DNA from 3 places in the Paenibacillus sp. HWE-109 genome. Region 3 is predicted to be linked to each of the others. Evidence: riboswitches for the same ligand, from Rfam matches in the RefSeq annotation. Region 3 holds a riboswitch; each other region holds the start of a gene.
The links. Region 3 has a riboswitch for cyclic di-GMP ahead of LOZ80_RS30205 (right-handed parallel beta-helix repeat-containing protein). Riboswitches for the same ligand answer to the same signal wherever they lie in the genome.
Positions count from the first base shown of each region.

Region 1: it holds a riboswitch for cyclic di-GMP, as region 3 does, so the genes downstream of both, LOZ80_RS32640 (transglutaminase-like domain-containing protein) here and LOZ80_RS30205 (right-handed parallel beta-helix repeat-containing protein) in region 3, are expected to answer to the same signal.
Region 2: it holds a riboswitch for cyclic di-GMP, as region 3 does, so the genes downstream of both, LOZ80_RS18360 (pyridoxal phosphate-dependent decarboxylase family protein) here and LOZ80_RS30205 (right-handed parallel beta-helix repeat-containing protein) in region 3, are expected to answer to the same signal.

Region 1 covers NZ_CP091881.1:7,600,645-7,605,330, forward strand. Annotated here, with positions in the region: gene LOZ80_RS32635 (collagen binding domain-containing protein) at 1-2,039, shown strand, start outside; cyclic di-GMP riboswitch class I at 2,295-2,382, shown strand; gene LOZ80_RS32640 (transglutaminase-like domain-containing protein) at 2,396-3,196, shown strand; gene LOZ80_RS32645 (collagen binding domain-containing protein) at 3,397-4,686, shown strand, end outside.
Region 2 covers NZ_CP091881.1:4,241,661-4,246,346, forward strand. Annotated here, with positions in the region: gene LOZ80_RS18355 (methyl-accepting chemotaxis protein) at 1-1,595, opposite strand, end outside; gene LOZ80_RS18360 (pyridoxal phosphate-dependent decarboxylase family protein) at 1,602-3,269, opposite strand; cyclic di-GMP riboswitch class I at 3,361-3,446, opposite strand; gene LOZ80_RS18365 (ABC transporter ATP-binding protein) at 3,696-4,686, opposite strand, start outside.
Region 3 covers NZ_CP091881.1:7,047,989-7,052,674, reverse strand. Annotated here, with positions in the region: gene LOZ80_RS30215 (DUF4832 domain-containing protein) at 1-450, shown strand, start outside; gene LOZ80_RS30210 (stalk domain-containing protein) at 454-993, opposite strand; cyclic di-GMP riboswitch class I at 1,138-1,225, shown strand; gene LOZ80_RS30205 (right-handed parallel beta-helix repeat-containing protein) at 1,308-4,109, shown strand; gene LOZ80_RS30200 (M42 family metallopeptidase) at 4,531-4,686, opposite strand, start outside.

The DNA.
Region 1 (4,686 bases), 550 kb from region 3:
TAACGGTGAGCTATTCCACGTATTATAATAATGATTGGATCTTACCTGTTGGGAGCACAACGAATTTCCTTAACGATGCGACGGTTAACTGGACAGGGACTTTGCCTAATCAAGAGATAACCGTACATGGGACTTTCACGCCAAGAGACGAAGTTAAGAATAACGGCTTCAAGAACGGGTCTTATAATGCAGCTACCAAACAGCTAACTTGGGTGGTAGGCGTAAACTACAACGGCAAAACGATTAATCATGCTGTAGTTAAGGATCTTTTGGAATCCAAACAAAAACTAGTTCCAGGTTCACTTAAAGTGTATGAAATGAACATTCCAGTTAACGGCAATCCAACCATGGGTGCATTCGTTAATGGCAGTGAATATGACTACCTGGTGGACACTAGCAATACGCTGATTTTAAATTTCAAAGCAGCTATTTCTAAAGCCTACTACATTGTCTACAGCACGAGCTTAGATGGTGAACTTATTGATACGAATGTGAGCAATACAGCTAACGTCTATGAGACGGCAGCACCGGTTTCCAAGAATTTAACAGCTTCTGTTAACATTCCTAAGGCTGGAGAGTATGTCAATAAAAACGGCACACAAAGCGGAGATAAAATCAATTGGACCATTAATATTAATCGTGGACAATCGACGGTAGACGCTGCCAAAATTACGGACATCCCTTCAGACAACCAGTTCTTAATACCGGACTCGTTCCATCTATACGCTACCTCAGTAGCCTCTGACAGTACAATTACGAAGACGACCGAGCTTCTCAAAGGCACGGACTACAATGTCGCAATCCTAACTGACAATGATGGCAAGCAAAAGTTTGAATTGACCTTCACGCATCAGATTTCGAAGCCGTATATCTTAGAGTACCAGTCATTAATTGCGGCTAATGACAATGATACCGTTTCTAATCAAGTGAGCTTTACGGGGAGTAATGACACAACGGTTTCCAAAAGCACATCGAAGAATGTCATTGTAGCTGTTTCAAGCGGATCTGGTACAGGCAGTGGCGTTAGAGGGTCCTTAGCGGTTAAAAAAGTGGATTCCGGTAATCATGCCTTGTTATTAAACGGAGCGACGTTTGAATTGTACCGTAAAACGGGTGCAACAACGAAAATCCTTTTTAGTACGCTAACAACAGATTCTACAGGTATCGTCTTATTCAAAAATTTACTTCAAGGTGATTATGTTCTAAAAGAAGTAGTTGCTCCAACCGGATACACCCTTGATTCGAGCGAACGTGCAGTTACGATTAATTCGACAACTGCTATTAACTTGGATGTCACGAATGTGAAGGTGGTAGTGCCGACGCCAACGCCGGTTGTACCGACACCGACACCAGTAGTGCCGACACCGACGCCAGTAGTGCCGACGCCAACGCCGGTAGTGCCGACGCCAACGCCGGTAGTGCCGACGCCAACGCCAGCTGTGCCGACACCGACACCAACGCCAAGTTCAGGCGGAGGTGAATCCACGCCGGCACCAAGCACGAGCCCTTCGCCGACGCCAAGCGCGAGTCCTAAGCCAACGCCGAGCGCGAGCCCGACGCCAGCGCCAAGCGCAAGCCCGACGCCAGCGCCAAGCGCAAGCCCAACGCCAGCGCCAAGCGCGAGTCCGACGCCAGTGCCAAGCGCAAGTCCGACGCCGAAGCCTCAGGCAGATGAGAAAGTAACTGATCAAGATACACCAATTGAAGGTGATATTGAAGTTCCATTAGGCACCACTCCGTCCATCGGCAAACAACCGGAGAACGGGACAGTAACCATAGATCCTAACGGTCACTGGGTATACACACCTAACCCTGGATTTACGGGGAATGAATCAATTACGGTTGTTCTGAAAAATGGAACAGGGGAAGCAACGGAAGCAATGATTGATATTGAAGTTCAAAAAGTTCCGCTAGGCAATAAGAAATCGGGAGAAACGCTTCCTCAGACAGGCGAAGCAAGCCGTAGATATTATGAGTTAGCAGGTTTTGCTTTGATTATTGCGGGTGTAGTTTTGAGAAGAAGAAGACTAAACAAATAACAGGTTGATCTAGTTGTTAATTATATTAACGAGGCTGTCCCAAGAGGTTGATACCTTGAGGGTGGCCTCTTTTTTGACATTAGAGCTGGGTGGAAATCCGCTATTATTTGCGGTGAAGTGGAAATTCCGACTCTGTTTATGGCCGTTAGGCAGATGGAAGCAGATTGGGTAATAAATTGTCTAATTATGTATATTCAAACCGACAAGCATATGATATGATGTCAGCATATTAGGCGTTTATTCATCGGTGGTTTCTCCCGATAAAGGCAAATCTAGCGAAAACTAGAGACGCAAAACTAAAGGGCCTTCCTTACTTCAACTAAGATGGCAGCCAGTTACCGAAAGGGGATTTTTTTGTGTTCAAAAAATCAATTCTAGCAGCTATCCTTCTATCGATCTTCTTGATGCTAGTACCTCAAGCGATATTTGCAGCTCCCTCTATTGTGGACCAAAGCGCATTGAGCAAAGGAATTATTTCAATCCATTATACAAGCCGTCCAGACACCAAGGTTCTCGTTCGGATCTCCAAGGAAAATGTGAAGTATGACTACACCTTTGAAGAAGGAGACCAGTACCCTCTGCAGCTTGGAAACGGTACCTATAAAGTGCTAGTCGGGGAGTCCATAGGGAACAACAAATATAAGGTAATTGCGCAAGAACAGATAGAGGTGAAGTTGGCAGATGAGAAGACAGTATTCCTTCAATCTATCCCGCTTATCGACTGGAGCGAAACATCGAAAGCTGTCGTAAAGGCCAAGAAACTAACGGCAGATAAGAAGACGGACATGGATAAATTAAAAGCCATCTACGCCTATATCACGACAAATTTTACGTATGATTACAAAAAGGCACAAACCGTAGCAGATACCTATATACCTGACTTGGACGAGGTTTACGAAGCTTCCCAGGGAATCTGTTATGACTTCGCAGCAACTTTTGCCGCGATGGCCAGAAGTGAAGGATTGCCGACCCGCCTTGTGATGGGCTATGAGGCCAGCTCGCCAGAGACGTATCATGCTTGGAACCAAGTGTTTCTAGCGGATCGGAACGAGTGGGTCACGATAGATACCACTTATGATGCTACACGTGTACAAGGTGGACAAGCAACGGACATGTTCAAAAACGCAGATGATTATCAAATAGTCAAAGTGTACTAACTAAATCAGAAGCCTGTGCTCAATTCATGAGCGCAGGCTTTTTTTGTTTTTTTGCGGCAGCAGAAAAAATAAATCCATTGATTTACAATACAACTTGTATCATATAATATTAATAATGATACAATTTGTTTCATATTCTATGTCTACAAGCAAATAGTCTATACCAAGCTTGAATCGTGAATGGAGGTATGAAAAAAATTATGTTAAAGAAAAAAACGAGTACACTGCTCATTGCCCTATTAATTTTTATGCAGAGTATTTACGGAGTAGGCTTTTTTGCGAAGGCGAGTGCGGCTGCGATTTCAAACAACATTATTGACAGTGTTACACTAGTTGTATATGACAGCTCAGGGCAAGTCGTCACAGGCAATGTTTATGAGCCGAATGCCAAGGTGCAGGTAGACTATGCGTGGTCGCTGCCGAACAGCCATGGGTATAAGGCTGGTGATACGTTTGCGTTCACACTGCCGCAGCAATTTTTACTTTATAATGATATCAGCGGTGGTTTGATGATGGGGCAGGAGCAATTAGGAACTTTCCATGTGGACCGGGCCAGCCATCAAGTGCTGATTACGTTTAATAATTACATTGAAAGTCATGATAATGTCCATGGCACGCTAACCTTCAAAACGCAATTGGATAAAAGCCAGCTTACGGAAAATACCGTGGTAACGATTACGATTCCGATTAAGACCGGCGAGCAAGTCTTCACCCTTCATCTCAGGCCGACCGTAACGTCAACGATTGAGAAGAGTGGCGTATCGTCAGGCATCAACTCCAAGAGTATCGATTGGACGATCGATGTGAATAAGATGCTGGACTCCGTTCAGAACGCAGTGGTCGTCGACGTTATTCCAGATGGCTTATCTGTTCCTGTTACTGTAGCTGTCTATGATCTGACCGTTAAGCTTGATGGTTCTGTTCTGCAAGGCGGGCTGCTGGATAGCAGCAAATATACAGTAAGTGCCAGCGGAGCAACACTTTCCGTTCATTTTACCGATAGTCCGATTCAAACGGCTTACCGCCTCCAGTTCAGCACACCAATCGTTGATTTGAATAAGGAGTCGTTCGTGAATAAAGCCACTTTCGGGGGCACCAATAAGCCGCCTGTGGAGGCGTCCGCGACGGTGCAGGTCTCGCTGGGCAGCGCTCTGGACAAAATCGCGGAGAGCTATGATCCCATTACACAAACGATCGGTTGGGCAATCAAATATAATTATAATGAGCGGACAATTCCACAGTCTGCGGCATTCCTGACAGACCTCTTCAACGATACGCATGAACTGGTCGCGGGATCCATGCATATCTATCCGGTTAAGCTAAATCCGACTGGTGGGGAGACGCTCGGCAATGAATTGCCGGGTGCGAGTTATACCGTGACACCAGAAGCTGCAGCAGGCAAAAATGGCTTCAAACTACAGTTTAACAGCAGCATTTCTTCCGCATATAAGATTGTATACACGACCAAGGCGATTAATCGAGTATATGAC
Region 2 (4,686 bases), 2.8 Mb from region 3:
TGTTCCTCCGTAATGCCAGAAATTTTCTGCATGGCATTGGAAATGACTTCAAAAGATTTCACAGCTTTTTCTAGGGTAACCAGCAAGTGATCGGTACGATCCGAAAAGCCCGAAATGCCATTAAAAATAACTTTAAAATTCTCATAGGTGTCATTGATCCAAGTTTGACCTTGTTCGACAGCTTGATTCCCCTGCAGGATGCTTTCCATAACGAGCAGGCTATCCTTCTGGGTGCTGGAAACGAGCTCTGTAATGGAGCTTGCGGCATTGGTCGATTGCTCGGACAGTTTCTTCACTTCACCTGCAACTACGGCAAAGCCTTTTCCTTGTTCGCCTACCCGCGCTGCTTCAATCGAAGCATTCAGAGCCAGCAGATTTGTCTGTTGCGCAATTTCCGTAATGATATGGATGATTTCGCCGATTTCTTTGGAACGATTCCCCAACTGTTGAGCAGCTTCTTGGGAATGTTTCATTTCTTTTTGAATGGCATTCATTTGGTGCAAAGTCTTCTCTACAAGTTGTTGGCCGTCTGCTGAATGTACGCTGACTTGATGCGCCATTTCCTGCATCTCTTTAACTTCATGCGTGACCTCCGACAATTCAGAGTTGATCTCCACAATCGAAATGGTACTATCTGAGATGGAAGAAACAACCTCTGCTACACCTTCATTCATGCTGTTCATCGAAACGGCAACCTGCCCCGCACTTGCGCTGGACTCATCCGCCGATTGATACAATTGTGCGCTGGTATTCGTAAGGAGATCTGAGGATGAGAAGATTTGACGGATAATCACATCCAAACTTCGCCGCATTTCATTAAAAGAATTAGCCAGTTTCCCGATTTCATCAACGCGCCCAATGATGACTTGTTCGGATAAATCTCCGGCTGCAACTTTCTCCGTCAAGCGCATCAGTTGAACAACAGGTCTCGTGACACTTTGGCTGATGAAATAAGCAATCAAACTTCCAATAACCACAACGATCAAAGTGATTAAGGATGTCGCCCATACCAAATCCTGTTTCGTTTTCGTTATCACAGCAGCGTCCAAATCAATGCCGACAATGCCGATATTGTCACCCTTGCTGTTCTTGAGAGGAACAAATATGGATTTATGAATGCCAAATTCATCTTTGTAAATATCGCTGATCGTTGCTTTATTTTCTTTGATGGCGCTATTCATTTCGGCTGTGAATGGGTACTCTGTGCCCAAATCATCGTCTACACCTGTTAAAATAACGATTTGATCCTTGTCTTGCACCTTTTTCAAAACATAAACATTTTCAAGCGTATCCTGCTTTTTGAATTGCTCGAATTGTTGTTTGATTTTGATATAGGCCGGATGCTCTTTGCCTGTAATTTCATCCGCATGCTCAGGAATGGAAGAAAGATATTTCGAGACATTTTCAATATTGGTTGTTAATCTTAGAACGAATTGATCTTCGAGCTTGGTCGATAAGCTTCGACTGGTCATATAGCCAGAAACGGAAAAAGCCGCACATACAAAGAACAGCAGCAGTAAGATGCTGAGGGTCATCTTCACCGCGATATGTCCACGGAACCAGTTTATGATTGTTGTCCCAACTTGCTTAGCCACATTCAATTACCTCCTGCTTAACATGGATGACTCCGAGTATTTTTCGTAGACTTGTGTAATCGTCGTTTTTAAATATTGAATAATTTCTTCTACGTGCCTAGTCTCCGTATACGGGGAGATCACGAAGATTTTTGTCGCGTATAAAGCGATGGAGCTGTCATCCTTCGTTTGAACTAACAAATGCTTCTTGGTATCTCCAAAAAAGATACGATCGCGATGATCCCCAAGCATTTCAAACAGCCGCTCGTTGAATTTGTTATTTCGTTCTATTTCCTTGAGTGTGCACGTACCTGAAATTTCAGCCTGGAATCCAGGTTTGCTATCCGGGTAAATACGGAACAGTGTAATGATACCTGGGTTATCATCATTGACAATCTCTACTTGAGGGATCTCCCGCTTAAGCGCTGCGCGGAAAGTAAGATTCACTTCAACGAATTGGGCTAGCAATTGTTGATACCCTTGAATACCGAATGCGAGCAGTGCGCTGTAAATGCTAATCGAGCTAGCCATTCGCGAGCATTCCAGCGTATAGCCTGTGTGATACTGCCCATAACCACGATGGCCGACATACGGTGTTTCATCCGGATGCAGATCCATGAGCCGTAAATCAGCCGCGTCTTTCACTAGAAATAAGCTTGTCAAATAGGGAGTTTGGCCTAGCTTCTGGAAATCGAAGCACAATGAATCCGCCATATGTAGATGTTTCATTTTACTTTGAATCGCGATTAATGCTTGCACAACTTCTTGACTGAACGCAAGTGGATTAACATCGAAATCATAATCATTAAAGAAAGCAAAGAATCCACCCAAGGCAGAATCTGCGTGAATATGAGGTCTGGACAATCCATGCTGATTGGCTAATTGGGAAGAAACTTCATAAATGTGCGCCACATCATCAATGCCCATGGCATCTGTCGTTCCTGTTGTAGCGACGATGTAAATCGGAATTCCGCCTTGAGCAATGACTTCTGACTGCTTGATTGCCAAATCATCCACATCCATAGAGCTGTCCGCATGCGTACGAATCCTGATCAAGCGATCGCTTCCGATACCTGATGCTTCCATCGATTTAAACAAGCTGTAATGCGCAGCTTCGGAACAAAACGCATACAAATTGTTGGGAACTCCTTTTTGCAAGGCATCAGGAGCATATTTGGCAATCGCTAGTCGGAGTCCAGAAAATACCGCGCCTTGTCCTCCCCAAGTTGTATACCCCCCGCTTTGCAGCGCATCGTAACCGATTAATTTGGACATCATGCTGGTGACTCGCACTTCCGCTTCTGCTCCAGCCGGGCCATAGACATCCCACAAATTGTTGCCATTCACCATGAAAGCTGTAATCATCCCCAAAATGCCGGGAAGACTGGCCATGGGCAAAATGTTCGTCAAAAAATATTTGGTATGGTAAGGATGGTCATGAAGCAGCTTTAGCAGCTCAACATTCACTTCTTCCATTGGAATGCTGCCATGGGGAATGGCGCTTTCACGGATAAGATTGTTGTAGAAATGCCCTGATCGATTCTTCTCTCCCTTGAGATTAACGCCATCCGGGTTTTTCAGCTCATCTGCACCTGTGACAATCTGTTCAATAAGCTTCATAAATATTTGACGCGTTTGAGGGTTACCATCTTCACTTGGAAATAACTGCTGAACATTAGCTTTCTTTTCTCTCATAATTTCACTCCTATCGATAGAATCGTTTGAAGAAAATGCTCGCACCAAAAAGGCGTAAACAGGCTTTAAGTCCTATTCCACCAATTGCTCCCCGTGCAACTGGCTGACATATCCTTGTTGGATGTAGTCCCTCTAGCTTTGCGTCCCTATTTTTCAATAGGTTTGCCATTATAAAGTTGTGGCGATCGTTTCCATCTTCGACATTAATCGACAAAAAACTTTACAATTTTATACATCAGTATAGTATAGTAAAAGAAATAAAACAACACAATTTACCAATATTGTTTGTTAAGATATTAATATGACACTAACTTGCTATTTTTGTATATATTTAACCATTGGTAAAACATTAGCTTATGACAAAAAAATAGCTTTGCCCTAACCTCTCCAAGAGGACTTAAGGCAAAGCTCTGTATGAACTTGCGGCTATGAAAAAGTTTGGGCCGCATCCATATTTCCTTGCGAATGCAGGTACAATTGCTCGTAGTATCCATGAAGGGCAAGCAGTTCAGCATGGTTGCCTTCTTCAACAATTTGGCCCTGACTCATCACAAGGATGCGATTGGCATGAAGGATCGTCGAGATCCGATGGGCAATAACCAGCGTTGTTCGCCCTTCCGCCACAACCGCCAACGCCGTTTGGATCAATTGCTCCGTCTTGGAATCCAAATTCGCTGTCGCCTCATCCAGAATTAACACTTTCGGTTCAAAGACGATAATCCGCGCAAAGGAGATCAGTTGTCTTTCCCCCGCTGAAAGCCCGCTTCCGCGTTCAGAAATTCGTGAATCATAACCATCCTTTAATCGCGTAATCAGGCTGTCGGCACCAACGAGTTGACATGCCCGAATCACATCTTCACGCGAAATCGTCTCATCGAACATCCGCACATTATCGAGAATGCTTCCTGCATATAAATAAGGTTCCTGCTGCACGAGTCCAACCATCCGGTGCAAAGCAGCCTGCGGGAGATCGCGAATATCCGTCTCATCAATCTGGATACTGCCCTTCTGCACATCGTAGAAGCGGCATAGAAGACTAATAAGCGAGCTCTTCCCCGCACCTGTCGTTCCGACGATGCCAATCATCTCTCCAGGCTGAATATGGAGGTCCAGGTCCTCAATGATCGTTCTCTCCTGCACATATCCGAACTGAACATGATTGAAATGGATCTCGCCTTTCAGATCGCTGTCAGCAATAGGTTTGGCATTTTCCTTGTCCTTCACATCCGGTTGTGTAGAGAAAATTTTCCAAATTCGATTCAAGGAAACGGTTGTCGATTGAAGCGTATTCCACTGCTGCGTGATGTTGTTAATCGGTTGGAAAAACTGCCGGATATACGTAATAAAGGCATATAAGACACCGAATTCGATCGTTTTATCAAATACAGCCATACCGCCTATCCAAGTAATAAAGGCC
Region 3 (4,686 bases):
GGCCCCAATGTACCGTTACTTGATACAGAAAAGGGTAAATATCAAGGGAATATAGATCGTCTGTTGAATACAATGGGGTATCGATTCGTTCTTAAAACAGAAACACATCAAGCAAAAGTGAAGCGAAGTGAAAAGCTTGTAGTTAATACAATTATGGAGAATAAAGGTGTGGCGCCTTTCTATTACAATTGGCCGCTTGAATTTTCATTGGCGGATAAAGATGGGAAGATTGTTTATAAGGAAAACGCACAAGTGGATATCCGGAGATGGCTGCCTGGTACACAGAAATCCACAGCAAGCTTGAATATCCCTGGGACGCTGCCAGTTGGTAAATATACATTGTGCGTAAGTATCCTAGATCCCGAAAAAGGCAGCCCTGGTATCGATTTGGCGATCCAAGGCAAGCGGGCAGATGGCCGATATACATTGGGCATCGTTAATGTCGAGTAAGCTTCAGTAGGTAAGGTCGAGTTGAAATTGAACATATTTGTAGTCGGTTAGATCATCCGTGGTGACAAGATTAGCTACTTTCGTAACGCCTGGTTTAAGGTCGAACAAGTATCCATCAGAGGTGCCAAGCAAACGATCATGCTGATCAAAGAAACTCGCCTTGAAATGAAGACCGCGGTAAGCAATATCCTGGCCGTTCCAAACATCTGTCGTAATCTCCCAACCATATTCTTTATTCATCAAGGAGACATTGGAGAAAGTGATGCCATCCTCTTTATAAACGGCAGATATATCATTCAGCATACGTCTATGGGAAACAATGTTGATCGTGCGCGAAGAGTTGTCCCACTCAACATTAGCGCCAAACATTTCTGCAATAGAGCGAAGAGGAACATAGCTGCTATCATTAACGATCTCTACGTTGGAGTCTACCGGTTTTCCATCAATAACAATACGAATATCAGAGGCAGCGCGAACAACAATTGTGGCTGCTAGTCCAAGCGTAAGGATAAGCAAAAATGCCGATAATATTTTCCTTTTCAATATAAAAACCCCTTTAGTTTTCTAATAATTTCAATTGTTTTTTTTCTAAGCCTATCATTCGGGAAAAAGTTTTACAAATTTCTTAATATTGGGCATTTGGAACTATAGAATTGTCGACATTTTTTGATTATTGTGAATTTAATAAAACCGAAAAGGCATACCTTGGGAAATCAAGGGGCGCAAAACTATAGGGGCTTCCTCTTTCATGAAGAGTTGCCAGCCAGTTGCCGAAGTAAACGAATTCGCGGACCTTGCGGATACCGTTCTTCGGTATCCTATTTCTTTTTTATAATAAAGAATGAGGTGCTGACGATATGGATACAATGACAAATCGCAAAATAAATACTCTACATCAATGTGTATCTACATTTCTCGCTGTCATCATCATTTGCGCGCTGTTTGTAGCCGGAATCTCCGCTGCCCCTGTCCATGCTGCTGGAAACACGTATTATGTCTCCAACTCAGGGAATGACAGCAGCGCCGGGACATTAACTGCACCATGGAAGACGATTCAAAAGGCAGCCAATGTACTTGCTGCCGGAGATACCGTATATGTTAGAGGTGGCATCTATCGTGAGCTGGTGACAGTCAAAGGTTCAGGCTCAGCAAGCGGAGGCTATATTCAATTTCTGAATTATGCTGGAGAAACGCCTATAATCGATGCTTCTAGTCTAACATTAACGAGTGCAAATCAGTCTCTGTTCTATATCTCCAAAGTAAGCTACATCAAAATCAGCGGTTTCGAACTGGCTAATGCCAATGCTTCGAGCAGTTCCTTGGATCCTGCGGCAATTCGCGTGACGAATGGCAGTACTAACATCCAGCTTTTGAATAATCATATTCATGATATTAAAAATACAGCAAGCGGCGGTAATGCCCACGGCATTCATGTGTTGGGCAATATGGCGACTGCAATAACCAATCTTACGATAAGCGGCAATGATATTCATAATCTTGTGACGGGCTGGAGTGAATCCCTGACGTTAAGCGGGAATATTGATGGTTTTGAAATAACACGCAACAAGGTGCATGACAATAACAATATCGGTATTGAATTAGCTGGATTTTATGGTGCATGCGCTAGTTCCTGTGTAGACCAAACACGCAATGGACGAGTTGCAGAGAATACCGTCTATCATATTGATTCTTCCACAAACCCTGCTTATCGCGGCGTGCATGCAGCTGGAGGGATTTATGCCGACGGAGCTACCAATATCGTCATAGAGAAGAATCACGTCTACGCCAATGATTTTGGCATCGAACTAGCAAGTGAAAAGACGGGCAAAACGACAAGTGCTATCAAAGTACAAAACAATTGGATTCACCATAATTACGGAGCAGGCTTGATTATGGGCGGTTCCTCCTCCAGTAATGGCGGAGCAAGCAACAATCAGATCATAAATAACACCTTTGTAGAAAATGACACGCTTTTACAGGGGTATGGCGATATTGCTTTTCAGTGGAATATGGTGAATAACACACTTAAAAATAATATTATTTACAGCCAACCTCAAAAAACAATGTTAAGCAAGACTAACACAAGCGGTTCAGCAAATGTTCTTGACTATAATTTGTTCTATTCAGCAAGCGGAATGAACAATGGGTTATGGAAGTGGCAAGGTAAAACCTATACAACATGGGATTCCTATAAGACTGCGACAGGTAACGATGCTAATTCGCAGTTTGCTGATCCTAAATTTGCCGATAAGACTGCGAATAATTTTAACCTGCAGACCGGCTCTCCTGCAATTGATAAGGGTCTTGCCAGTGCCTTAGTCAATGCTATAGATGATTATAAGGGATCAGCTAGAATCCAAGGAGCTACCATTGATATTGGTGCAGTTGAGCATACATCCCTATCGATTCCTGCGAATCCTTCACCCACTGGATCCATAACGATTGATGGCAATGCAGCGGATTGGGAGGCAACAGCCCCCTTGAGTAAGAGTTCATCCAACGCAGCGATGTTAAAAGCGAAAATTGAAAATGCGAATTTGAATCTGCTTGTACAATGGAATGGCACAGCAGCGAAGCATCAATTTTATTTCAATACGGATCTAACTGCTTCAACTGGGTTTATCAATTCGAATTGGAGTTCGAGCGGAGCCGATTACTTAATGGAAAATGGCACCTTGTACAAGTATAGTGGAACTGATGGAACCACTTGGGCATGGACTAAGGTTGCCAGCTATAAAGATACGAAAAATTATATCGCCTCAAATGGAGCGCTGGAAGTATCTATCCCATTGTCAGCATTCGCTGTAACGAATGGTGAAACGATTCAGGTAGGCTACATGCTGAATGATTCCAAAACAGATAAACTTCCGCTTACTGGGTCGTTTATTTCCATAGGCAATGGTAGTCAAACAGGGGCTGTTGAACCAACGCCAGTGCCAACGCCGGTGCCAACGCCGGTACCAACACCAGTGCCAACGCCAGTGCCGACGCCGGTGCCAACGCCGGTACCAACACCAGTGCCAACGCCAGTGCCAACGCCAGTGCCAACGCCAGTGCCAACGCCGGTACCAACGCCAGTGCCAACGCCGGTACCAACGCCGGTGCCAACGCCGGTGCCAACGCCAGTGCCAACGCCGGTGCCAACGCCGGTACCAACACCAGTACCAACACCTGCGCCAACTTCACCAAATGTAGTTGTTAACGGAGAAAGTAGTGATTGGAGCAGCGTGGGTGTATTAAGCTCAGGTGATTCTAAAGTTAAAGTATTGAAGGCTTCAAACAATGCAACGAATCTGTACTTGTTAGTTCAAGGGAGTAGTTTAACTAGTAAAAGCCAAATTTATATAAACACCGATAACAATGAGTCCACTGGCTATTCGTTAAAATATTGGAGTTCAAGCGGTGCTGATTTCATGGTGGAGAATGGTAATTTATATCGCTATAACGGAACGGGCTCATCTTGGTCATGGACTAAAGTTACAAGCTTCGTAAGTAAGACTAGTTATGCTGTTAATGATTCGACCATTGAAATAGCTATTCCACAGACTGAACTTGGAATAAGTATTGGCAGCACCATTCATTTGGGCTTTCTTTGGAGCGATTCGGCAAGTAACCAATTACCGGCAAATGGGAAAATGGCGACATTTGTTTTGAAATAAAGAAAAAAGAGGCTGTTTCAATAGGTTAAAAACCTAGAGAGCAGCCTCTAATTTTTTTCGATGGGGAGCGAAATCTAACAGGAATTTCTCCTGCTATTTTGGCTTTACTAACGATAAACGGTCATCTAACTGGAAAACCTCCCGCTAAATTAGGGGGAAATCGTTATTCAGTGAGAAAGAGACAGAAATAACGGGAGATTTTCCATGTAAACCGGGTTTTCATGCAAAAATGCCTAATCTAACGGTAGCTTTTCCATGTAGTGCAATATTGAAAGCAAGAGGCTGCCCTGAAGTCATGAACTTGACTTGGGACAGCTTCTTTAATTCGATATAAGTTTATAGATTTTGGAGTTAATCCAGCTGTGTCGCACAGAGATAAGGGAACTAGAGGGCGCTAGTTAGCTGTTTGAAGGGAAAAGGATTACACGGCCGCATGGATCGTGTTCAAGGTCGTGCGATCACTCGCTTGGACGAGTTTGATGAGCAGTTCCTTCGCGGCTGCATAATCATCTACGTGGAGAATAGACGCGGAAGTGTGGATGTATCGCGCGCAGACGCCAATGACGGCGGAAGGAAT